DNA from 3 places in the Micromonospora sp. CNZ286 genome. Region 3 is predicted to be linked to each of the others. Evidence: riboswitches for the same ligand, from Rfam matches in the RefSeq annotation. Region 3 holds a riboswitch; each other region holds the start of a gene.
What was found. A riboswitch is a leader RNA that binds a small molecule or an ion and turns the genes downstream of it on or off. The one in region 3 is predicted to bind cyclic di-AMP.

Region 1 (7,872 bases), 2.7 Mb from region 3:
CGGGCAGCCGATCTGCTCCACGTCGGAGAAGCCCAGCGCGTTGAGGTAGCTCTCGGTCACCTCGCCGCGTACGCCGATGCTGTGCGACCGGTCCAGCACGGCCTTGCAGAACGCGCGGACCGGCTCGTCGATCGGCCGCAGGTACTCGCGGTCGCCGTCGACGTTCGTCTGCACGCCGACGCCGAGCACCACCACCGGGATCTTCAGCCGTTCGATCAGCCGGGTCAGCGGCGTCAGGCGGTGCACGAAGCTGCGCCGGAACGCGTTCGCCAGCGGTACGACGAACACGTCGTGCCGCTCGTTGATCTCGTCGGCGAGACGCGGGTCGGCCGGGGTGCGTGTCGGTGTGATCTCGGCCGTGGAGGTGGCGAGCAGCTTGTGCGCGGCGTGGCTGAAGACCAGGTTGCCGCTGTTGTCCCCGATCCAGTTGCCGGCGAACGTCTCCTCGGGCGTGAGGACGTCGAACGGGCCCTTGCGGGCGCGGAGCAGGATCCGCTGGTGCATCCGGTTCGCTCACCTTCCGTACGGCACGGCGTGCGGGCGGGAGCCGGGTGGGTGCCCGCGCGTGCAGAACGGAAATCCTATCCGCCGCCCGAGCGGAGCCGAGCGGACGTCGGCTCGCCGGGAACGTCCCGGTTCCCCGGGGTAGGGTGCCCGGAATGACCAGCGCGCCGACCGTCACCCGTGCCCCGCGACTGCCGTCGCTGACCGGATTGCGGTGGATGGCCGCGCTGCTGGTCTTCGGCTTCCACGCCGGGACCATGGGGATCATCGCCGAGCCGCACCTGAAGCCCCTGGTCGACAAGGCGTTCAGCCTGGGCCTGTCCGGCGTCGAGTTCTTCTTCATCCTCAGCGGGTTCGTGCTGGTCTGGTCGTACCGGGACGGGGAGCGCGCGTGGACGTTCCTGCGCCGCCGGTTCGCCAAGATCTACCCGAACCACGTGGTGACGTTCGTCGCGGCGCTGGCCGTAGCGGCCTGGTTCGCCGACCCGGTCGTGCCGTGGGCCGCGATCGCCAACTTCTTCCTGGTCCAGGCGTGGATCCCGCTGGGCGGCTACTTCTACAGCGTCAACAACGTGAGCTGGTCGCTCTCCTGCGAGCTGGCCTTCTACCTGTGCCTGCCGCTCGTGGTGCCGTGGCTGCGCCGGGCCCGTACCGGCGTGCTGCGGACCGTGCTGGTCGCGGCACCACTGCTCATCCTGGCGCTGTGGCCCGGCCAGCAGCTCGTGCCGGAGGAGCAGCGGTGGTGGTTCACCCAGATCTTCCCGGTGACCCGGTCGCTGGAGTTCTGGATGGGCGTGGCCGCTGCCGAGCTGATGCGCCGGCACCGCTGGCGCGGACCGAACCTCGCCGCCGCCACCGGGATCTTCGTCGCCACCTGGGTGGTCGCCGCGCTGTGGATCCCGGCCGAGTTCTGGGCGGCGCTGCTCGCTGTCGCGTACCTCCTGGTCATCGCCGCCGCGGCGGACGCCGACGTGCGCGGCCGCCCCACCCCCTGGCGGTCCCGGGCGATGGTCTGGCTCGGTGAGGTCTCGTTCGCCTTCTACCTGGTGCACGTGCTCGTCATGGTCACAGTGCTGCGGCTGACCGGGCACTGGGGGACCGGGCTGCCCGGCTGGCGCGGCCCGGTCGCGGTGCTCGGCTTCCTGGTGGTCACGCTCGCGCTGGCCGCCGCGCTGCACCGTTGGGTGGAGACACCGATGATGCGCCTGCTCGGCCCGTCCCGCCGGGCCCGCGCGGCGTCGCGCGCACCGGCCGTGCCGGCTCCGCGCGAGCCCGCCGAGGCCGCCACCAGCCCGGCCGCCGCCGACGGCGGCGTGAGGCCCGTCACCGGTCCGGCCGAGGACATCGAGTACGCCGGGCGGCGTCGCCCGGACTGACACGCGCACACGTCCGCCGGTCGATCCGCGACACGCCGTGCGGCGGTGCGTTCGTGGGGGATCGGCGGTAATTTGTACCCGTGCTTCCGATCGCGCTCACCTGCCCCGTGTGGTGGGTGGCGCGCTGGACCGCCCGGATGCTCGCCAGTCTCGCCGTGGTCGTCGCCTGTTCGTTCGGCGCCGCCACGCTGCCGGCCGGTGTCGCCGCTGCCGCCCCGGCTCCGGCGGTCGCCGCCTCGACGTACACGGTCACCGGCGCCTCGACCGCGACGCGGCCGGAGGCCGACCGCGTGGCCGAGCGGCAGGCCGCTCCCGCCGGGGTTCCGGCGCCCGCGCCCCGGGCGGCCGCCCCGGCCGTCGTGGAGCCGGTCCCGGCCGGACGGGCCGTCGCACCGGCCGGCCCGCGGGCACCGCCCGCCCGCTGACCCGCTCACGGGCCGCGCCCGTTCTCCGCACCCACCGCACGTCATCCCCGCACCCGCCCCGGCGGCTCTTCACCGGCCCGCCCCGGCGAGGTCGTGCGGGTCCTCCCGCCAGGTCCTTCCCGTGAGGTGCCGACCATGTCGCAGACCGCTCTGTACCACTTCCTCACCTCCGTGCCCGAGGCCGCCGCCATCTGGTCCTTCCTCCTGCTGCTCGCCTTGGGCCTGCTCGCCGCGCTCGTCGCCCGGCCCGAACGCAACCCCGCGCCGGAGACCGCACCCGAGCCGCCCGACGCCGACGCCGCCCGCCGCGACGACCTGATCCGGTACGCCGAGGAGGTGGCGGTTGCCGCCGCCGGGGCTGCCCAGACGGCCCGTCGCCGCCGGGAGCAGTGGCTGGCCGCGCAGGACGAGGCGGACCGGGCCTGGACCGCGTACGACGAGGCGGACGCCGCCGCCCGCCGCCTCGCCGGCGCCGCCGCGCTGGCCGCGCCCCGCACGCCACGAACCCCTGCGGAGTACGCGGCCCGTGAGCGCTGGCTGCGCCACGCCGCCATGACGGCGCACTGGCGGGGCGACCTGACCGCCCGTCAGCTCGCCGACGTGCTGGCGCGCCGCAACGGGTGGGATCCGCGCCGGCACCCGGCCGAGCAGGAGATCGTGCTGGCCCGCACCGTCAGGGACGGGCGCCGGGCCGGATGGGAGAGCGCCGCCGCGCGGGAGCGGGCGGCCTGGCGGGACGCGGAACTGGCCGCCGAGGCCGCCCGGACACTCGCCGCCGAGGCGTACGCGGCCACCGTGGCGCTGCGGCCCGCCCCGGCGTACCGGAGCGCGATGGCGAGCGCCCAGCCGGTGCCCGCGACGGTCCGTAACGCCCGCTGGCGCCCGGCCCGGGTCGGCTGAGACGGCCGTCTCGACCGAATCGTTACCCGGAACGTGGTGAGCCCGGTCACCCGGTTCACCGAAACGGGCGCCGGGCGCAGAACGGGTCATCGAGTATCGCGATTGCCGGCCGGGTGGTCGCCGTCTGTCCGCTTTCCGCCACCGGGCGCCGTCGAAACTGCTTGTCCCATTGAGTGAAGTCAGTAACCGGGTGTTCCGAAATCCGTTACCACGGATCACGTTTACGCAGGTGGGAGCGCTTGGCAGGGGGCATACCCACCGGTAGTGTCGGCGCGTCCGATGCGGTAATCGATCGCCGACGGCGACGCCGCACCGACCCGCCTAATCGTGTTCCACGAACCGGGGACCCATGAGCACCATCGGGGTGAATCCGCGAGCCCACGGCCCGCGGTAGGGCGTACTTCCCGCCCGAATCCGTCAGCTAACCCGGTCGGCGGCCACGGAAGGAGTACCCCGCGTGCCCACCCCTCGATCGTCCCCCCGCCTCCACGGCGAAGCGGTGCCCGCGCGCGCCTGACGCGCGACCGGCAACCGCCCTCTGGGCGCCCGGCATCACGGGCGTTCCCGATCCCCCGGCCATCCGGCCCCGCCAGCACGTGTGAGTTCCTCCGCGTGCCGGGCCGGCGTGTGCCGCTCACGCCCCGTGGAGGATTTCGTGAAGCACCACCTGAAGCGTCAGCTGCGACGGATCGTCACCGAACGCCCGTACCAGATCATCGCCGGATCGGCCGCCGCGCTCGTGCTGGCCGCCGGCGCCGGCACCGTCGCCACCGCCGGTGACGACGCCCCGGTCCAGGAGAACACCGCCGCGGTCGCCGACCTCGGCGCCGCCCGCCTCGGCGAGCAGCCCGCCAGCCGCAGCGAGGCCCGCATCGCCGTACCGCAGGCATCGCCCAGCGCCTCCGCCACGCCCAGCGCGTCGCCGAGCGCCTCCCCGTCCGCGAAGGCCGCTGCCGACCCGGACACCACGCCCAAGGCCAAGCCGAAGCCGCCGTCGAGCAAGTCGCTCGACTACGACTACCAGGCGCAGATCAACTACTTCTACTGCGGCCCGGCCGCCGTGCGCAACGCGCTCAGCGCCGCCGGCATCGAGCGCAGCCAGGACGCGCTCGCCGGCCCCCTCGGCACCACCGAGATGGGCACCAACTCGGCCGAGGACACCACCCGTGTGCTCAACCAGCAGGTCAAGGGCAACCCGTACCGGACCCGCATGATTCCCGGCTCGGCCACCCCGGCCCAGATGGACCGCCTCCAGGCCGACGTGGTCGAGGCGATCAGCAACGGCCGCGGGGTCGTCGCGAACGTCGCCGGTACGGCCACCGACACCAACGGCGGCTGGCACTCGTTCCCTGGTGGCCACTACGTCGCGGTGGTCGGCTACAAGGACGACGGCCGGACCGTACGGATCGCCGACTCGGCCGACCCGTCGCTGCCCTCGTACTGGATCACCACGATCGACCTGGCGCACTGGATCGCCAGCCGCGGCTACTCCGCCTGACCGTCCCGCACACCCGAAGGCCGGCACCCCACCCCGGGGTGCCGGCCTTCCCTGTCCCGCCCTCCCTCGCCCCCGTCCCCGCCCCGCCCGGCCCTGGCGCGGCCCTCACGCCGCCTTGGCGCGCCGATCTTGGACTTGTGGCGCCCAGTTTGTCTGGCTCGCCCGCTATGGAAGGTGCCACAACTCCAAGATCGACGGTGGGGGGAGTGTGGGCGGCCGGAGCCGGGGCGAGGGGGCGCCAGGGGCGAGGACGGCGCGGGGCGAGGGCCGCGCGCGGGGGCGAGGGCGGACCGGGGGCGGGGTGTGGGCGAGCCGGGGCGAGGGTGGGGCGGGTCGGCGGGTTCGGTCTCGCGTGTCCGGGGCGGGCGGTGGCAGACTGCGCCAATGGGCGATGCGACGGGGAAGCGGCACCTGATTCTCCTGCACGGCATGGGTGCCACAGGCGAGGTGTGGCTGCCCTGGGCGCCGCTGCTGGAACGCCGCTGGCCCGGCCGCTGGCTCGCCCCCGACCTGGCGGGTCACGGCTGGTCGCCGCCGCTCGACGGCTACTCGTTCGAGGCCCTGGCCCAGCGCGTGGTCGACGGGCTCGGCCCGGTCCGGCTCGGCCCCGAGGACCGGCTGGTGCTGCTCGGGCACTCGCTCGGCGGGGTGGTGGCGCTGGCGCTCGCGGCCCGGCAGCGAGGGCTTCCGGTCGACGCGGTGGTGGGGCTCGGCATCAAGGCGGTCTGGTCCCCGGCCGAGCTGGCGAAGTCGGCGGAACTGGCCGCCCGGCCGGTCACCTGGTTCGCCACCCGTGACGAGGCGGCCCGCCGCTACCTGCGCGTGTCCGGGCTCGCCGGGCTGTTCGCCCCGGACCATCCGGTGGTGGAGGCGGGGCTGCGGCGGGAGGACGGCCGCTGGCGGCTCGCCATGGACCCGGCGGCGTTCGCGGTCGGGGAGCCCCGGCTGCCGGTGCTGCTGGCCGCCACCGATGTGCCGGTGCTGCTGGCCCGGGGCGAGCTGGACCCGATGGTGACCGACGCGCAGCTCAAGGAACTGGGCGTGCCGGTGGCCACGCTGCCCGGGCTGGGCCACAACGCGCACGTCGAGGACCCGGCGGCGGTGCTCGCCCTGCTCGACCCGTACCTCTGAGCGGGGGCGAGCCGGCCCGCGACGGGCCGGCTCGCGTTTCTAGCCGGCCGCGCGCGGCCCCGGGACCGCCCAGTCGGGTTCCAGCTCCCGGCGGGCGGCGGACAGGAACGCCTCGGCGTAGGCGTCGGCGGGGAAGTCGCCCAGGTAGCGGGTCCGCGCCGTCCAGCGCTGTGCCGCCTTCGGGTCGGCGTCGAGCAGGTCGGTGAGCACCTCGTCCACGTTGGACATGTCACGCCGCAGCACGTAGCCGGACGCCGCGAGCGGGAACCGCTCGACGAAGTGCTCGCCGTCGGCGCCGGTGTCGGTGACCGCGTACGGCTTGCCGGAGTAGAGCCAGTCGGAGATGACCCCTGACACGTCGGAGACCAGCGCGTCGGCGCGGTTGACGCACTCGGTGAGCGTCAGCTCGCGGGCCGCGGCGGCGCCCCACAGGTGCGGCCGGCCGGTCTTCGCCCGGTCCGCGGCGAGCAGTTCGGTGAGCCGGGCGAACTGGCGGGCCGAGGCCGGGTTCTTGCCGGTGTACGGGTGGGCGCGCAGGATCACCGCGGCGCCCCTGTCGATCAACCGGCGGATCAGCGTCTCGGCCACCGGCAGCGAGCAGTAGTTCGCGTCGGCGTGGTGCCCGGTCCAGGTCGGGGTGTAGAGGACCGTGGGGTGCGCCGCCGAGGTGACCGGCTCCCGGCGTACCTCGATCGCCTCGACCTGGGGCCGGCCGACCACGACGAACTTGTCGGCGGGGATCTCCACGCCGGCGCGGGCGTACCTGTCGATCGCGGCCTGCCCGGCCACGAAGATCTTGTCGAAGATGGCCGAGACCGGGTTGGCGCTGGGGGCCTTGTCGCTGTCGCCGTGGTGCAGCTGCACGTGGGTGAGCTGGTTGAACCGGATCAGGTGGGCGTTCTTCGCGCCGTGGTTGACGTAGAACGCGACCCGCAGGCTGGGCACCAGCGCCTCGTCGAGCGCCTTCAGGGTTGGGCAGAGGACCACCGGCGCGCGGGTGGCGGCGTCCACCGCGGGCAGGAGCTCCGGCTCGCGCAGCACCACCACGAACGGGCGGCCGATCCGTTCCAGGTACGGCAGCCACATGGTGACCTGGTACTCCGAGCCGGGTGGCGCGGAGAAGTGCAGCACGAACTCGGGCTGGTGGCGGCGCAGTGCCCGGCCGACCGGGCCGCCTCCGGCGGGCGGCCGGAACCGGCGCCGGGCGAGGTCCAGCGCGACCGCCCCGCATCCGGCGCCGACGAGCAGCGCGGCGACCAGCGCCGTCCAGGCGGGCAGCGTCAGGGCGGCGGCGAGCGCCACCACGGCGAGCAGCACCAGCAGCGCGTCGCCGAGCCGGGCGGCGACCACGGGTGTCCACGTGCGGACCGGGAGGTTCGCCGCCCGGATCTCCAGTGCGCCGGCCTGCCGCAGCGGGCCGACCAGCAGCACCAGGCCGAGCAGGACCAGCGCGGTGGCGGCGAGCGCCGGGTCGAAGCCGTCGTCGAGGCGCCGGGCGTAGCCGACCAGGATGCCGGCGGCGACGAGCACCGTCTCGGCGAGACCGTCGGCGGACGGCCGGACCCGGCGCTCCCAGGCGGTGGCGGCCAGCGCCGCGACCGCCAGGGCCAGGCCCCAGCCGGTGGCGCCGGTGAGCGCCACGACGAGGAAGGCCAGCACCGCCAGCCCGGTGGTCAGCCCCCGGGCGAGCAGCTTGCGGACCAGGTCACCACGCATCTGGTACGTCCCGTCGGGTTCAGGCGTCGGCGGACAGTTCGGACCGGTGCGGGCCCGGCTGCGCCGGTACGGCGGCCACCTGCTCGCCGGGGGACCGGCGCACGTCGACCACCTGGCCGGTCAGGTCGGAGATCAGCACGTCCAGGGACGCCTGCGCGACCGCCTCGGAGGAGAGCAGCGTGTGCTCCGGCTCCTCGCCGAACGCCCGCGTCCGCATCGGGGTGGCGGTGCGTTCCGGGTTGACGCAGTTGACCCGTACGCCGAACTCGGCCCACTCGTCGGCGAGCGCCTGGGTCAGGTTGACCAGCGCGGCCTTGGTGGC
Region 2 (7,872 bases), 4.6 Mb from region 3:
CCTGAGCTGACGTTGCTGCGCAGCAGGATCTTGAAGAACTGAGCCGTCGAACCCGAAGTCGGACGGAGCCTGAGAAACCTTCCTCCGAAAAGCGTCGTCGACCAGCGCGCCGACGAGCAGGCCGTCCAGGATCTCTTCCTTCCGGACGTCATAATCAGAACTTCCGTAACTGTCGACCAGTTCCGCGAGGAGGTTCGCGACCTCGCCGAGGTCGAGGTATCGAAAGCCTTCCACAGCACGCCGGAAATCGTCCGGCTCGAGAACTTCCACCGCGAAACCCAGGCCACCACCCATGACAGCATTGAAGACACGGTGTACGTGCGAGAGCTTTTCCACCCCGACGGGCGTGCCGACCGGCACAACGCCCTCGGCCCCGTAGTCCACTGCCTCGTTGAACACGTCATTCATCGACTTCATCAACACTCCCCGATCCCGGAGCACCCTGCCGCGTCTGAGGTGTCCGCCCCAACAAACTGCGCTTCATGGCTCAACCGGAGCAGCCAGCAGCCCCCGCGGAGCCGGAGGTTCTGAGATAAGGCGGCGCTGAAGCACCTGTCAGCTTCACGGGTAGCAGTGCCCTCACAAAGACGCCCACCTCGGGCACCTGCATCATCACCGGAGCGTCAGGCGTCGCGTGGCTCGGCCACGCCCCGGATACCCGGTGTCGCTCGGGGTTGTCGGGAACTGGATCAGGCAGCCGGAACCGCGCCTGGCGGTCACGGTCACGCCGTTCGTGAGGCTGATCAGATCGGCCCACGACGTCCCCTCCATCGCTAGTGGGGCCGCGGCCTACCAACCACGGGACAGGTGGTCCGTGGAACATCGAAGGCCCTGACCGGACTCGCGTCCCGGTCAGGGCCTTCGGTTGGAGCGGGTGACGGGAATCGAACCCGCACTGTCAGCTTGGGAAGCTGATGTTCTGCCATTGAACTACACCCGCAGGCGGCACCACTCTACCTGAAGGTCACCACCCCTGTGCATCCAGGTGCCCGCGCGCCACTTCGGCGAGGTGGCGGTATCGACGAGCGGTTGACCCCGCCACCTCCCCGAGCTGGAGTGGATCAAGCACCAAGGTCGGCAACGTATGGGCGTTCTCAAATGCGTCGATGGGATGTAACGTCTGCCCCACGTTTCCGAACCGGCGTGACACACCCCCTGGCACGCCGTCAGAAAGAGGTGGGCCCATGGGACTCCGTCCCAACCTGCTGACCCGGCGTACCGCCGGTGTCGCGACGTCGACCCTCGCGCTGCTGCTCAGCACCGCCGCCGTCGGCGTCGTCCCCGCTGCTTCGGCCTTCTCGGCCGCCCCGGCCGGCGTCTGCGCCGAGCCGGCCGACGCCCACGCCGACGAACACGCGAACGCGCGCGTCGCGAAGGGCGGCAACGCCAAGCTCGACCCCAACCACCTGACCGCCAAGCAGGTCCGTGACCGTGAGGCCGACCTCGCCGCCGCGCAGCGCGAGCGGGCAAGCTTCCGGACCGGCGCCGTCGCCCCGCTGGCCACCGTGACCATCCCGGTCGTCGTGCACGTCATCCAGGAGAACAGCACCCGGGCCGGCGGCAACATCACCGACTCGATGATCAACCAGCAGATCACCGTGCTGAACCAGTCGTACGCGGGCTCGACCGGCGGCGCCGCCACCGCTTTCGGGTTCCAGCTCACGAAGATCAACCGGGTGACGAACCCGTCGTGGTACCCGATCGTGCAGGGCTCCTCCGCCGAGCGCTCGATGAAGACCTCGCTGCGTGAGGGCGGCAAGAACACGCTGAACATCTACCTCGGCGAGCTGAGCAACGGCCTGCTGGGCTGGGCGACGTTCCCGAAGAGGACGCTGGACAAGATGGACGGCGTGGTCGTGCTGAACGAGTCGCTGCCCGGCGGCACCGCGACCAACTACAACCAGGGTGACACCGGCACCCACGAGGTCGGCCACTGGCTGAACCTCTACCACACCTTCCAGGGCGGCTGCTCCGGCTCGGGCGACAGCGTCTCCGACACCCCGGCCGAGGCGTCCCCGGCGTACCAGTGCCCGACCGGCCGCGACACCTGCTCGACCGCCGGCAAGGACCCGATCACCAACTTCATGGACTACACGTACGACTCCTGCATGTACCAGTTCACCGCCGGCCAGGCGAGCCGCATGCTCACCGCGTGGAACGCCTACCGCGCAGCCTGACCGTCGTACCGCGTACCGGTGCCGGCCCTGTCCTCGGACGGGGCCGGCACCGTTTCGTCGTGGGCCGGGTCAGGCGGCCGGGCGGCGGGTGTCGAAGCCGTGCCGGCCACGCCGCCCCTCGGCGGCGAGCGGGTCACGCCGGGCGGGTTCGGCCCCGCGCGGATCGAGCCAGACCCGCACCTGCGGCGGGGCGGCGCCGGGCTGGGCCACCGGATCACGGCGGGTCAGCATCGCCGCCTCGACGGTGAACTCGAACAGCCGCCAGTCGCCCTGCGGTGACGCGCGGCCGATCCGGGCCAGGCGGGCCACCGTGGCGGGGTCGGTCACCGGCCGGGCGCGGCCTGCGACGTACGCCTCGTCGTCGCTCTCCTCCGGCGGGAACGAGTGCAGCGCGTAGCGGCCGTCGCGTTCGAGGTCGCGGCGCTTCGGCGAGTCGATGACGAAGCACCAGAGGCCGTCGGCGGTGAACACCGGGGAGACCGGGTGGACCCGGGGGCCACCGTCGGCGCGGACCGTGGCGAGGTAGCCGAAGCCCGGCCCGTACTGCTGCATCAGGAGGCGGATCTCGTCGGCGAGGCGGGGCTCGTCGGCGGCGAATTCGGACCAGGAAGCCATGTGGACACTCTATCGAACACGTGTACGAAGATGTAGTGCGACACGCAGGTCACCGGCACCTGTCGCTATGGTGTTCCGATGCTGCTCTCCGACCGCGACCTGGTCTCCGAGATCAAGGCCGGCACGCTCGCGCTGGAGCCCTTCGAGCCCACGCTGGTGCAGCCGTCGAGCATCGACGTACGCCTGGACCGGCTGTTCCGGGTCTTCAACAACCACCTCTACACGCACATCGACCCGTCGATCCAGCAGGACGACCTGACCTCGATGGTGGAGGTGCCGGAGGGGCAGCCGTTCGTGCTGCACCCGGGCGAGTTCGTGCTCGCCTCCACCCTTGAGGTGATCTCGCTGGGTGACCAGCTCGCCGGCCGGCTGGAGGGCAAGTCGAGCCTCGGGCGGCTGGGGCTGCTGACCCACTCGACCGCCGGCTTCATCGACCCGGGTTTCTCCGGTCACGTCACGCTGGAGCTGTCGAACGTGGCGAACCTGCCGATCACGCTCTGGCCGGGCATGAAGATCGGCCAGCTCTGCATCTTCCGGCTCTCCTCGCCGGCCGAGCACCCGTACGGCTCGGCCGTCTACGGGTCGCGTTACCAGGGGCAGCGCGGACCGACGCCGAGCCGGTCCTGGCAGAGCTGGCGCACCTGGCCGACCCGCTGACGGCGCCCACAGTTGTTAATAGGGGCCCCCTCCTCTACCGGAGGCGTTAAGAGGGGGCCCTTCCTTACACCCGGCCGTAGCTGTTGATGTCGCCGTCGTCGACCCGCTTCATGGTGATGGGCTTGCCGGACTGGGAGGCGTGCACCACCCAGCCGTCGCCCACGTACATCGCCACGTGGTGCAGGTCGCTGTAGTAGAAGACGAGGTCACCGGCGCGCAGCTCGGCCCGGCTCACCCGCTTCGTCATGCCGTGCTGCTGGCGCGCGTTGTGCGGCAGCGAGACACCGCCCTTGGCCCAGGCCGCCATGGTCAGGCCCGAGCAGTCGAAGTGATCCGGCCCGGCCGCGCCCCACACGTAGATCTTGCCGATCTGGGCGCAGGCGAACTTGACCGCCGCTCCGGCCGCGCCACCGGGGTAACCGGCGGGGCAGGGCGCCGGGCGCAGCGGGCCGCCGCCACCGTTGCCGTACACCTTGAGCCGCAGCTTCTGCAGCCGGGCGATCTCGGCGTCGATCTGCTTCTTCTTCGCCGCGAGCTGGGCCTCGGTACGCGCCAGTCCGGCGATCATCTCGTCCAGCGGCTTCTTCTTCGCCGCCAGTTCGTCGCGCAGCGCGGCGACGGAGCGCACCTGCTCGTGCTGGCGGTGGGCGAAGCGGTCGAGCAGTTCCAGGCCGTTGACCAGGTCACCGGGTGAGCGGCTGCCCAGCAGCGCGTTGACGGTGGAGAGGTTGTCACCCTTGTAGGCGTCGGCGGCGAGTCCGCCGACCTGGCCGAGCGCGGCGTCCACCCGGGCCTGGAGGGGTGCGATCTGCCGGCCGAGCGCGTCAGCCTGCTTGCGCCGCGCGGCGAGCTGCTCACGTACGGCGTTGACCTGTTCGATGACCGGTTCGAGTTTGTTCCAGTCGCGGTCGATCTGCGCCTCGATCTCGGCGACCGAGGGTTCGGCGTGTGCCGCCGTGGCGCCGCCGGTCAGGACGACTGCGGTGCCGACGAGGGCGGCGAGGGCTGTGGTGAAGCGGGACCAGCGGGTACGCGGCACAGCCGTGGAGCGGTCGACCGACCGGCTCGACGACGGCCGCGGGGCATGGAGTGCCACCGGGCGTCCGTACTCCTTCTTCCGTACCGCCTACCGGGTTAGCTGACGGATTCGGGCGGGAAGGGAGCCGCCCTACCGCATCGCTGCGGATTCACCCCAGGTACCTGGTTCCCCGGCTCGCCCGGAGGCGACTCGGCGGTGTCGGACCGTCACCGACCGGGTTGGACGGTGAGACGTGCGGCCGACGATTCACCAGAGTAGGGACCACCGTTATCGATCCGCAACTTCCAGCGCCGTGACACTCCGTACGCGATGAGGCGCCGCACCCCGGTCGGAGGTGAAATTTTCTTTCAAGGCTGATTACTCACTGGAAAGGTATTGACCCTCGCGGGTGTGCGGAGTGAGGGTGGAAACGCAGTGACCCCCATCCCTGTCCAGGAGGTTCGATGCACCTCTCCGCCCCGCCGTCGGGCAGACGGATACTGCTCGCCGCCGCAGTGGCGACAGCCACCGCGCTGGCGACGACCGGCCCGGTGACCGCCGCGCCGGACACGTCCGCGCCCGCGAGCGACCGGCAACAACAATACGCCGCCGCCGCGGCCGAGTACGGCGTACCGCAGAACGTGCTGCTCGGTGTCTCCTATCTGGAGTCCCGCTGGGACACCCACACCGGGCAGCCGAGCACCAGCGGCGGCTACGGCCCGATGCACCTGACCGACGCCGCGCACATCCTCGCCATGCCGGGCAGCGCCCACGTCGACGAGGACGAGGACCCGCGCGGCGACGACTCCCGCCCGCTGAAGCTCGATCCGGCCACCGCGGCCGCACCGGAGCGGGAGACCCCGCTGCCGCCCGCCTCGCTCCAGACGCTCGACGCCGCCGCCGCGCTCACCGGGCTCGACGCGGGCACGCTGCGCACCGACCCGGCCGCGAACATCCGCGGTGGCGCCGCGCTGCTGGCGTCGTACCAGAAGGCTCTGGGTGGGCCGGTCGGCGCCGGCACCGACCCGGCGGCCTGGTACGGCGCGGTGGCCCGGTACTCCGGCGCGGACACCTCCGACGCCGCGGCGGCCTTCGCCGACGAGGTCTACGACCAGCTCGGCCAGGGCGCCAGCCGCACCACCGACGACGGCCAGCGGGTCACGCTCGCCGCCACCGCCGCGAAGCCGGACCGTTCCCGCCTGGCCCGACTCGGCCTGCGCAACGCCGAGCGGCCGGACGGGCTGGAGTGCCCGGTACGGCTGGCCTGCGAGTGGATCCCCGCGCCCTACGAGCAGCTCAGCGACGACCCGGGCGACTACGGCAACCACGACCTGGGCGACCGGCCGAAGCAGCAGAAGATCGAGTACATCGTCATCCACGACACCGAGGGCTACTTCGGCCCGAGCGTCGACCTGGTGAAGCGGGCCGACTACCTGGGCTGGCACTACACGCTGCGCTCGGTGGACGGCTACATCGCCCAGCACATCAAGACCAAGGACGTCGGCTGGCACGCCGGCAACTGGTACGTCAACGCCAAGTCCATCGGCCTGGAGCACGAGGGCTTCGCCGGTCAGGGCACCTGGTACACCGAGGCGATGTACCGCACCTCCGCCAAGCTGGTGCGTCACCTGGCGCTGAAGCTCGGCATCCCGATGGACCGGCAGCACATCATCGGCCACGACAACGTGCCCGGCATCACCGCCGCCAACGTGGGCGGCATGCACTGGGATCCGGGACCGTACTGGGACTGGTCGCACTACTTCGACCTCATGAAGGCGCCGTTCCGCAGCACCGGCACGCCCCGTACCGGCCTGGTCACCATCGACCCGGACTTCGCCACCAACCGGCCGGCGTTCTTCGGCTGCAACCAGCAGCCGCCGGGCGTCCCGACGCCCCGGCCGCCGGCGCAGCCGTGCCCGTCGCGCGGCTCCTCGTCGGTGATCCTGCGGACCGCGCCGAGCCCGGACGCCCCGCTCGTCAACGACCTCGGGCTGCGCCCGGACGGCGCGCCGGACACCATGTACATCTCCGACCACGGCGCCCGCGCCTCCGCCGGTCAGACGTACGCGCTCGCCGGCCGCCAGGGCGACTGGACGGCGATCTGGTACCTCGGTCAGAAGGCGTGGTTCCTCAACCCGGCCTCCGCGCCGACGGCCAAGTGGGCCACCGGCTTCGTCGTGACGCCGCGGCCCGGCAAGGCCACCATCCCGGTGTACGGGCGGGCCTACCCGGAGCAGGCCGCCTACCCGGACACCATCCCGTACCAGACCATCTCGCCGCTTCAGTACACGTTCGCCGCCGGCCAGCGGTACGCGGTGGGCGGGGTGCTGCCCGGCGAGTACTACCGGGCGGTCTCGTTCGACGGTTCGGCACCGGGTGACCGGACCGTGGTCCGCGGCGAGAACCGCTACGTGCAGGTCCAGTTCGGTCACCGGATCATGTTCGTGAACCTGGACGACGTGCTGATCCTGCCGTCCCCGGTCGGCGCGCCGCGCTGACCCGGCACCGCACACGGGAAGGCCCCCGGTCCGCGTGGACCGGGGGCCTTCTCGCTGCCCGGGTTCCGGGTCAGGCGACCCGGACGAAGCCGGCGATCGGCATCGTGCTGATGCTCGACACCTGGACCGGTTTGCCGGTACGTGGCGCGTGCACCATCACCCCGTTGCCGAGATAGAGCCCGACGTGGTGCAGGTCGGAGCCGAAGAACACCAGGTCACCGGGGCGGGCCTCGGAGCGGGAGATCCTGCGGCCCTCGTTCCACTGCGCGCCGGTGAAGTGGGTCAGCGAGATGCCCGCCGCCTTGTACGCGTACTGGGTGAGACCGGAGCAGTCGAACGAGTTCGGGCCGGTGGCGCCCCACACGTACGGGTCACCGACCTGGGCGCACGCCGTCTTGATGGCGGTCCGCGCGGCGCTGCTCACCACGCCGTCGACGGCGGGGCAGCCTGCCGGGCGGATCGAGGTCACCGGCAGCATGGCGGTCAGCCGCTTGATCTCCGAGTCGATCTGCTTCTTCTTCGCCGCGAGATCGTTCTGCTGCTTGATCTCCAGCGCGATCAGCGCGTCGAGCTTCTCCTTCTGCTTGTTGTACTCGTCGCGCACCTTGAGCACACCGGCGATCTGGCGACGCTGGTCCTCGGCGATCCGGTCCAGCATGACCAGTTGCTCGGCCAGCGCGCCCGGCTTGGAGTTCACCAGCAGCGCGCCCAGCTCCTGCGACGGGCCCTGGATGTAGTAGCGGGCCGCGATGTCGCCGACCTTGTTCATGGCGAGCGTGGAGGCCAGCTCCAGCGGCACCATCTTGTCCTTCAGCGCCTTGGACTTCTTCTGGTTGGCGCGAAGCTGCGAGCGGACCTTGTTGAACTGCTCGATGGTGGGTTCGAGCTGCTGCCACTGCTTGTCGAT
Region 3 (7,872 bases):
TGCAGGCCACGGATCAGGTCCGCCGCAGCCTGGTCCTCATCGACGTCGACGTACACGTACGGGATGCGGGCGGCGTCGAGCAGGGCGCGGCTGCGTCGCACGTCGGGACACCAGCCGGTGCCGTACACGACGAGCTCATCGGGGCGGGAACGATCGTTGACGGTCAACTCGGTCTCCTCGTCGCCGGGACGGATGGCAAGGCGGCATCCCTGGGCGCCAACCGGTGCCCCAGGGATGCGAGATGCCCCGCGGGTCAGTCCACGAGCTGGTAGCCGGCCCGCTGCACGACCGCGCGGACCTCGGCGGTGTCCAACGGGTTCTCGCTGAGAACGGTGATGGTGCCCGCGGCCACGTCGGCCTGGACGTCGGTCACGCCGGCGATCTCGGAGACGTGCCCGGTCACCTTCTTGGCGCAGCCGCCGCAGGTCATGCCGGACACCTGGTAGGTGCTCCGGGCGCCGCTGCCGGTGCCCTGGGCCGCCGGGGCGCTGTCGATCGTGATGGTGCCGCAGCCGCAGCTGGCTTCATTGCCGCACATGGGATCTCCTCGGTGTCGCAGACGATGGCGTGACGGTGCGCAAGGCCCGTCCGTCGACGGTCGGCTGTGCGCCGGCCCGCAGGCGTTTGAATATACCCCTCCCCGGTATGCCCCTCAAGACCTCGACCGATCCGTGTGCTTACCCTGGCATGTCATCCGGATCACTTGACGACAGGTACCGGTGGGGGGTACAAAATTGCCGCTACCCATACCCCCTAGGGGTAAGAAAAGGAGTGATCACGATGTCATCCGGATCGAAGCGCTGGTGGGCCCTCGGACTCATCGCCCTCGCCCAGTTCATGGTCATCATGGACACCTCGATCATCGGCGTCGCGCTACCACGCATACAGGCGGATCTGGGTTTCTCACCGGAGAGCCTGTCCTGGGTCTTCAACGCCTACGTCGTCGCGTTCGGCGGCCTGCTCCTGCTCGGCGGCCGGCTGTCCGACCTGTTCGGCGCCAAGCGGATGTTCGCCGCCGGCTGGGGTGTCCTGCTCATCGGCTCCGCCGCCGCGGGCCTGGCCGGCAGCGTCACGGTCGAACTGGCCGCCCGCGCCGTACAGGGAGCCGGTGCGGCGCTGATCGCCCCGTCGGCGCTGACGCTGCTGATGATGCTCTTCGGCGCCGAACCCAGGGAACTCACCCGGGCCCTCGCCCTCTACGGCGCGGCGGCACCCGCCGGTGGCACCGCGGGCGTCTTCCTCGGCGGCGTCATCACCGAATACCTCAGCTGGCCGTGGGTCTTCTACATCAACATTCCCATCGCCGCGCTCGCGCTGCTGGCCACCCCGGCCCTGATGCCCGCCGGCGGTACCCGCCGCGGTTCGCTGGACGTGCTCGGCGCCCTCACGGTCACCATCGGTCTCGGCGCCGCGGTGTACGGCATCGTCCGCGCCCCCGAGGTGGGCTGGGCCTCTGGGCAGACCTGGCTGGTGCTCGCCGGAGCCGTGGTCGCCCTCGCGGCGTTCGTCGCCATCCAGGCGGCCCGCCGGGAGCCGCTGATGCGGCTGTCGATCTTCCGGGCGCCGAACCTCGCCGCCGCCAACGTCGCCCAACTTCTGCTCGGTGCGGCGTGGATCCCGATGTGGTTCTTCCTCAACCTCTACCTGCAGCAGGTCCTCGGCTACAGCGCCTTCCCCAGCGGCGCGGCACTGCTGCCGATGACCATCCTCATCATGATCGGCATGATCGCGCTCGCCCCGCGCGCCATCGCCCGCTTCGGCCCGAAGCCCATGGTGGTCACCGGCCTCGCGGTCCTCGCCGTCGGACTCGGCTGGCTCGCGTTGGTCCGCCCCGACGGCAGCTTCACCGTTGACGTGCTGCCGGCCTCGCTGGTCGCGGCGCTGGGTATGTCGCTGGCGTTCATCCCGTCGCTCGGTACGGCGATCTCCAGCGCCCGCCCCGAGGAGGGCGGACTCGCCTCCGGCATCGTCAACACCGGCTACCAGGTCGGCTCCGCGCTCGGCCTGGCCGCGATGACCGCGGTCGCCTCCGCCGCCGGCGCCGACCGGCTCGGCGATCTGCCCGCCCTCACCGACGGATACTCCGCCGCCTTCGTCGGCGCCGGGATCATCGCCGCCGCAGGCGCCCTCACCGCCGGTCTCACCCTCCGCGCGGCCAAGCGACAGCCTGTTAACGAGGCCGAGACAGTACCCGCGGCCTGACCGAATCCATCAACCGCCTGTCTGACGCCGGTGGATGAGTCTGATCCCGACTGATCCACCGGCGCATTCATACGATCAGCGCCCGACCCACGCGAGGCGGCCCTGGCGGTGAGGTGCCCTCGACTCCTGTCACGCGCTGCTGCCGACTACGTCTCGGCGTTGACGAGGATCGCGGTGACCAGCACGACGGCGACCATCAGCAACGCCTCGACCAGGACAGTGCGGCGTAGCTGATAAGTGGCGTCCATCGCGCGGTCATCCAGCCTGGGCACGACGCGCCGGCTGTTGTACAGCCCGACGAGGGCAACAGCCGCCACCAGGGCGACCTTGACGAGAAGCACCCGCCCCCAGTCGGTGGTCACGAGATGGCCCGGCCGTTCCAGGATCAGCAGGGTCAACGCGACGCCAGCGACACCCGTGAGCGCTACCGCGGCGGTGGCCGGTATGGAGAATCGCACCGCCATTTCGGCGGCACCCGTCGGTACGCCGAGGCGGGCGCGGCTCAGCAACAGGGCAGCCAGGAGAAGAACTCCGCCGACCCACACCGCGGCGGCAATGGTGTGGGCGAAATCGGCCGCCACGACGACGGCCCGAGGTTCCGCGGTGACGGTGTGCCCATCGACCAGAAAGGAACCCAGCAGCAGTGCCACGGTGACCGCCATGAGCACAGGCCGCACCGGTCGCGCTCGCACCCGCTGAACGCCGTCGCCGGCCGCGCTGACGGCGGCAGCCGTCACCAGGTTCCGGGAGTCGGTGGGTATCGCTGCGACGGTCGGAACGGAGTGACGCCCGACCGCGTGCCGGCCCCGAATCAGCGCCGCTTCGAGTGAACCGGACACGAGCAGACCGGCCGCACCGGTGAGTCGCAGGACCAGGCCGGCGGCCACCGGTGTCTGGCTGAGGGCGGTCACCGACGAGGCGCTGGCCGCCGAGGCGAAGGTGCCCTGCTCGCTGAAGACCGCCGCGAGTGCAACCAGCTCAAAGGCCGCTCCAGCCGCCACCGCCAGCCCCGCCGTCCGCACCCAGATCTGCACCACCCGGATGTCACTGCGTGTGCCGACCAGTGTGGTCAACGCGAAGACAAGACCACCGACACCGAGCAGGATCGCCCCGTAGGAAAGCCAACGCCCGACGGCGCCGACAAACCGCACCGGCGCCTGTTCCGCGTCGGCGGTGTGGCCAACAGCGTGTCCTCCCGCGTGTGCCGACGGCGAAGCCGGGGGCACACCTGGCCCACCATGGCCGGCATGTCCGTGCGGGCTGGCTGTTGCCTGGGGTTTAGCGGCCGTTCCGGGCGTCGGGGGAGGCGAGGCCACCGTAAACGTGATGACACCCGTCAGGGGGTGGGCGTCCGGGGCCGCGACGCTCCATCGCAGCTTGAACGTGCCGGTGGTCAGGCGAGCGGTCGGGTGGACCAGCCACGTTCGGCCTCCGTCGGGCGTGTGGCTGGCGGCCGGTAGGCCGATGCCGTTGCCGTCGGAAAGCTTGAATCCCGCTCCTGTGGGCGTGCCGGCGGCGCTGAGCGTCAGCCGGATTTCCTGGACGGCGCCGTCGATCCGCGCGCCGTCGGCCGGAACGGCCCGGAGCAGCTTGAAATGTGCGGCCGCAGGGGAAGCGAACCCGAGGGCCACGATGAGGGCGGGAAACAGCGCCAGCCACACCCGAATTGCCCAGCGCGCGGCGCGACGTGCTGGCGACTGAGGACATGCGAGACCCGGCGATGCAGCAAGCAAGGTCAGGCCGCCCGGCGACGCCGCTGGAAAGGCACTGTTGATCCTTCCGCCAAGGAGGCGCGGGCCGGTGCCCACACATCGCTCCCACGTGGTGCGGTCGCCATCCTAGGTCAACTACTACCCGCCCTTAGTAGGGGCGGGTCAGCTTCGACGATCCAGAAAGTCAGGTTGGGGGAGAGCGCCAGCATGGTGGCATCGCCGACTCGCAACGGCGACGGACTGCGCCGGGAGTGGTGCGAGGCATTGCCGCGGTCCCGGTCGGCCGTGGTCGGGTCGCTCTGTGGCCCCGCGGTGACGGATTTTGAAGCGGGCCACCGCGATCAGCGCGACGATCATGCTCTCGTACGCGGTTCCCACTTGCTTCGCGCGGCGCGCGCCCAACCGTCGGCAGGGCGGCGATCCGGCCTTACGCCGCCCGCCGGGATTGGGTTGATTTTCGTCGAAGCCACGTCGACATTCGAACGTCGAGCTACCCGCGGTCTGCGCGGGCTGACTGCCGGGTGTCACGAGCGCCGCCAACTTCATCTCCATGAACGCCTGTGCGGTAACGGGGAGCTCGCACTGACTTGTGTCTGCGCGCGGCCTCGGCCCGTACCACCACTACCGCCGCTGCTGCCGGCCCGGGTTTGCTGAATTGTGACTGAAATTGGTGTGGGGCTACGTACGGCCGCCCAGGAAACGGCCATTCGGGTGAGTATGCGGCGATCGGCCAAGCAATTGAGCGCCAACAGCATTCCGATGTCCGGTTACGTCCCGAGGGTTCCGCTATAACTGCTCGTCCCATTGAGTGGCATGAGTAACTGGAGGTTCCGATCAGAGTAGCGATGTTCGAGGCTTATGCAGGTGGGAGCCCTTGGCATACGACGTACCCACCGGTAATGTCGGCGCGTCCGGTGCGGTTTCCGATCGCAAGTGGCGACGCCGCTCCGACCCGCCTAATCGTGATCTCATGAACCGGGGACCCAGGCAACACCGGGGTGAATCCGCGAGCCACGGCCCGCGGTAGGGCGTACTTCCCGCCCGAATCCGTCAGCTAACCCGGTAGGCGGCCACGGAAGGAGTGCCAGCCTCGTGCGAAACACCTCCCGATACTCCCCACGCCTCCACGGCATCGCGGTGCCGACACTCGCCTGACTGTGAGTCCCGGCAACTGCCCCCCAGCCCGGCCCACCGGGCGCTCCCCATCCCCGCGGCACCCCGCCCAGTCACAACGTGCGTGAGTTCCTCCGCGCGTCGGGCCGGCCTGTGCCGCTCCAGCCCGTGGAGGAACACATGAAGCACCACATGAAGCGTCAGCTGCGGCGTCTTGTGACCGAGCGCCCGTACAAGATCATCGCCGGCTCCGCCGCGGCGCTCGTGCTCGCCAGCGGCGTCGGCACGGCGCTGGCCGCCACCGATCACAACGCGCCCGTCCGCCAGGGGAACACCGCCGCCGGGCTGGCTCCGCGGCTCGGTGATGTCGCCACCCGCGGCGAGGCTCGCGTCGCCGCCGAGCCGTCGCCGTCAGCGAAGGACAGGGCCACGACCGACCCGGACGTGACCAAGAAGGCGAGGCCGAAGCCTCCGTCGACCAAGGTCCTCGACCACACCTACGAGGCGCAGACTGCCTACTGGAACTGCGGCCCGGCCGCTGTGCGCAACGCGCTCAGCGCGAGCGGCGTCGAGACCACCCAGGACGCGATGGTCGCCCCGCTGAACGCTGGCGAGAACGGCACCAACTCGGCGGAGGACACCACTCGCGGGCTCAACCAGATGGTCAAGGGCAACCCGTACCGGACGCACATGATCCCGGGCCAGGCCGCGACGCCGGCGCAGATCGACCAGCTCCAGGCCGACGTGGTCACCGCCATCACCGACGGCCGTGCCGTGGTCGCCAACACCGTCGGCTCCGCGACCGATACAGACGGCGGCTGGCACTCCTTCCCCGGCGGCCACTACATCGCCGTGGTCGGATATAAGGACGACGGCCGGACGGTGCGGATCGCCGACTCCGCCGACCCGAACATGGCCGCCTACTGGATGACCACCATCGACCTGGCGAACTGGATGGCCACCCGCGGCTACTCCGCCTGATCCCATCTCCGGCCCTCGGGCACCGGCTCGTTCGAGCCGGTGCCCGTCGCCTTTCGGTTCGCGCCCAGTAGCAGGCAGGACGGCACGTCGTGCGCCCTCTGGTATGGCTCAGCCGATCATCTTGTGCGGTCAGGTTAGGTGCCGCCCGACGCGGCGGGCAGGGGCGAACACGTACAGGTCCAGCATGCCGGGTGGGTTGGCCAGGCCGGGGCCGCCGGCGCGAAATCCGAACCAGCCCCTCTGTGGACTTTGGTGCGTCACCGATAACGGCATGACGCCGACACGGGAAACTCCATAGTGCCGCTCGCTGCTATAGGATTACGGCATGAGCACCCATGCTGAGCATGGGTGCCGTGACTTTGTGTCCGAATCCCTCGGACACAACATCTCCACATATTGATCATGGGTTGAACGGGCTCACTTGCCTGAGGCTCCTGTGGTCGGTGTACATCGTTCCTGATCGCAGATGATGCTGATCTTGTTTCTGTGCAGGAGCGCGGCCAGGTCATGCGGGTTCTGGGCGTCGCTGGCGAGGCCGGGATGTCCCATCAGTCGCGCGATGATGTGGTCTTCCCTGAGGTAGAGCATCTTGCGTCGGCCGTTGGTGGGCTGTTGGGTGCTGGTGTGGCCTTGGCGGCATCGGTAGCCCGGACGCTGGTTGATCCAGTGGGATTCCAGTCTTCGGCCGCATGGTGCGCAGCGCAGCAGGCCGGTGAACAGGTAGCGGCGGGCAGTCCCGTCGTGGCTGGCCACAACTGCACACCGTGCTGTTCGAGCAGGGGTGCCAGGTGCTGCAGCTGGTTGGCGGAGAATGCTCGTTCGTATTCGCCGACCACGATCGCGTCGAACCCACGGTGCGGATCGGGGAGCGCGGCCAGCAGCGCGGCGGCCTGCGGACGCTGCCGCCAGCCGCGGCGGCGCGAGCAGCCGGCATCGAAGTACTCGGCGACGATCAGCCCGTGACCGGCGACGAGTTCGCTGGCGCAGTCCCGCTGCCAGTGCCGGGACGTCACCCGGTCTTGATGCTCGATGGTCGACATCCGGCCGTAGAACGCAAACCGCAGACCACCCTGCCGCCGGACGCGCGGCTGCGCGCCGGCGTGCGGCTGGCTGTTGAGCCATCGGGTCATGGGATCCGCGGGATCGTCACTCTGGTGGTCCGACACGCCAACATTTCTACGAAGGATCTTCATGGTCGAGTCGGACAAAAAGTCCGCTGCGCTGGATGAAGGGCTGTCGGGCCGGAGCCGGTGGTAGCCGCCCGAACAAGGCGGTCCAGCTACGACCGCCCGATGCAGGCCGCGCCGACGAGTGGCCCACGGGACTTTCGAACGCGACGTGGTGACGCAGTGGTTCGCCGACCTTGAGATAAGCATCCGGGGCAGGACGGGAACCCGCACCCGCACGACGGCTGCGGCCGTGGAGTGTCGTAGTCTGCGCTGGTGACGTGGGACGGTCCGGCTGGTGCGATGCGCGGCTACCGCGCTGTCGCGGTGGCGGTCGTCGTCGCTGCGGTTCTGGTCCTGCACGCGCTGCAGTGCGCTAGGGGTCTGGACACTGCGACACCTTCGGCGGCTGCCAGTTCCACGACCTCCCTCGCTTCCTACGACGCGTCTGCGGCCCTGAACAGCCTCGCTGATGCCCTCGCCTCCGCCGATCCGGAGGCGACTGACGGGCATCATGCGCCGGCAGATGGCGGGAGCGTGGCCGTGACGGCCTGCCTGCTGTTGCTGGTGATCGGCGGCGCTGTCGTACTGGGGGCATTCCAGCGCTGGGTCCGCCGGCTACCTGTTGGCCGGGGGCTGCGTCACCGGCCGGTGAGCCGGCCTGTGACGGTCCGGCTGCTGTCACTGTTGTGCGTGTC

Region 1: another riboswitch for cyclic di-AMP. It lies ahead of FHX31_RS20380 (C39 family peptidase); the one in region 3 lies ahead of FHX31_RS08955 (C39 family peptidase).
Region 2: another riboswitch for cyclic di-AMP. It lies ahead of FHX31_RS29555 (C40 family peptidase); the one in region 3 lies ahead of FHX31_RS08955 (C39 family peptidase).

What each region holds. Positions count from the first base shown of each region.
Region 1 covers NZ_JACHIZ010000001.1:4,678,345-4,686,216, reverse strand. Annotated here, with positions in the region: gene FHX31_RS20400 (polysaccharide pyruvyl transferase family protein) at 1-504, opposite strand, end outside; gene FHX31_RS20395 (acyltransferase family protein) at 660-1,880, shown strand; gene FHX31_RS20390 (hypothetical protein) at 1,961-2,305, shown strand; gene FHX31_RS20385 (hypothetical protein) at 2,441-3,205, shown strand; cyclic di-AMP (ydaO/yuaA leader) riboswitch at 3,514-3,656, shown strand; gene FHX31_RS20380 (C39 family peptidase) at 3,861-4,703, shown strand; gene FHX31_RS20375 (alpha/beta fold hydrolase) at 5,088-5,834, shown strand; gene FHX31_RS20370 (CDP-glycerol glycerophosphotransferase family protein) at 5,874-7,550, opposite strand; gene FHX31_RS20365 (bifunctional cytidylyltransferase/SDR family oxidoreductase) at 7,570-7,872, opposite strand, start outside.
Region 2 covers NZ_JACHIZ010000001.1:6,563,252-6,571,123, forward strand. Annotated here, with positions in the region: gene FHX31_RS29530 (hypothetical protein) at 1-417, opposite strand, end outside; tRNA gene FHX31_RS29535 (tRNA-Gly) at 867-940, opposite strand; gene FHX31_RS29540 (zinc metalloprotease) at 1,185-2,177, shown strand; gene FHX31_RS29545 (pyridoxamine 5'-phosphate oxidase family protein) at 2,247-2,792, opposite strand; gene dcd (dCTP deaminase) at 2,871-3,449, shown strand; gene FHX31_RS29555 (C40 family peptidase) at 3,514-4,545, opposite strand; cyclic di-AMP (ydaO/yuaA leader) riboswitch at 4,559-4,693, opposite strand; gene FHX31_RS29560 (N-acetylmuramoyl-L-alanine amidase) at 4,932-6,965, shown strand; gene FHX31_RS29565 (C40 family peptidase) at 7,036-7,872, opposite strand, start outside.
Region 3 covers NZ_JACHIZ010000001.1:1,935,693-1,943,564, forward strand. Annotated here, with positions in the region: gene FHX31_RS08935 (glutaredoxin family protein) at 1-167, opposite strand, end outside; gene FHX31_RS08940 (heavy-metal-associated domain-containing protein) at 254-538, opposite strand; gene FHX31_RS08945 (MFS transporter) at 781-2,202, shown strand; gene FHX31_RS08950 (copper resistance CopC/CopD family protein) at 2,349-3,863, opposite strand; cyclic di-AMP (ydaO/yuaA leader) riboswitch at 4,858-4,998, shown strand; gene FHX31_RS08955 (C39 family peptidase) at 5,208-6,008, shown strand; gene FHX31_RS32585 (recombinase zinc ribbon domain-containing protein) at 6,426-6,761, opposite strand; gene FHX31_RS32590 (hypothetical protein) at 6,773-7,237, shown strand; gene FHX31_RS08965 (hypothetical protein) at 7,451-7,872, shown strand, end outside.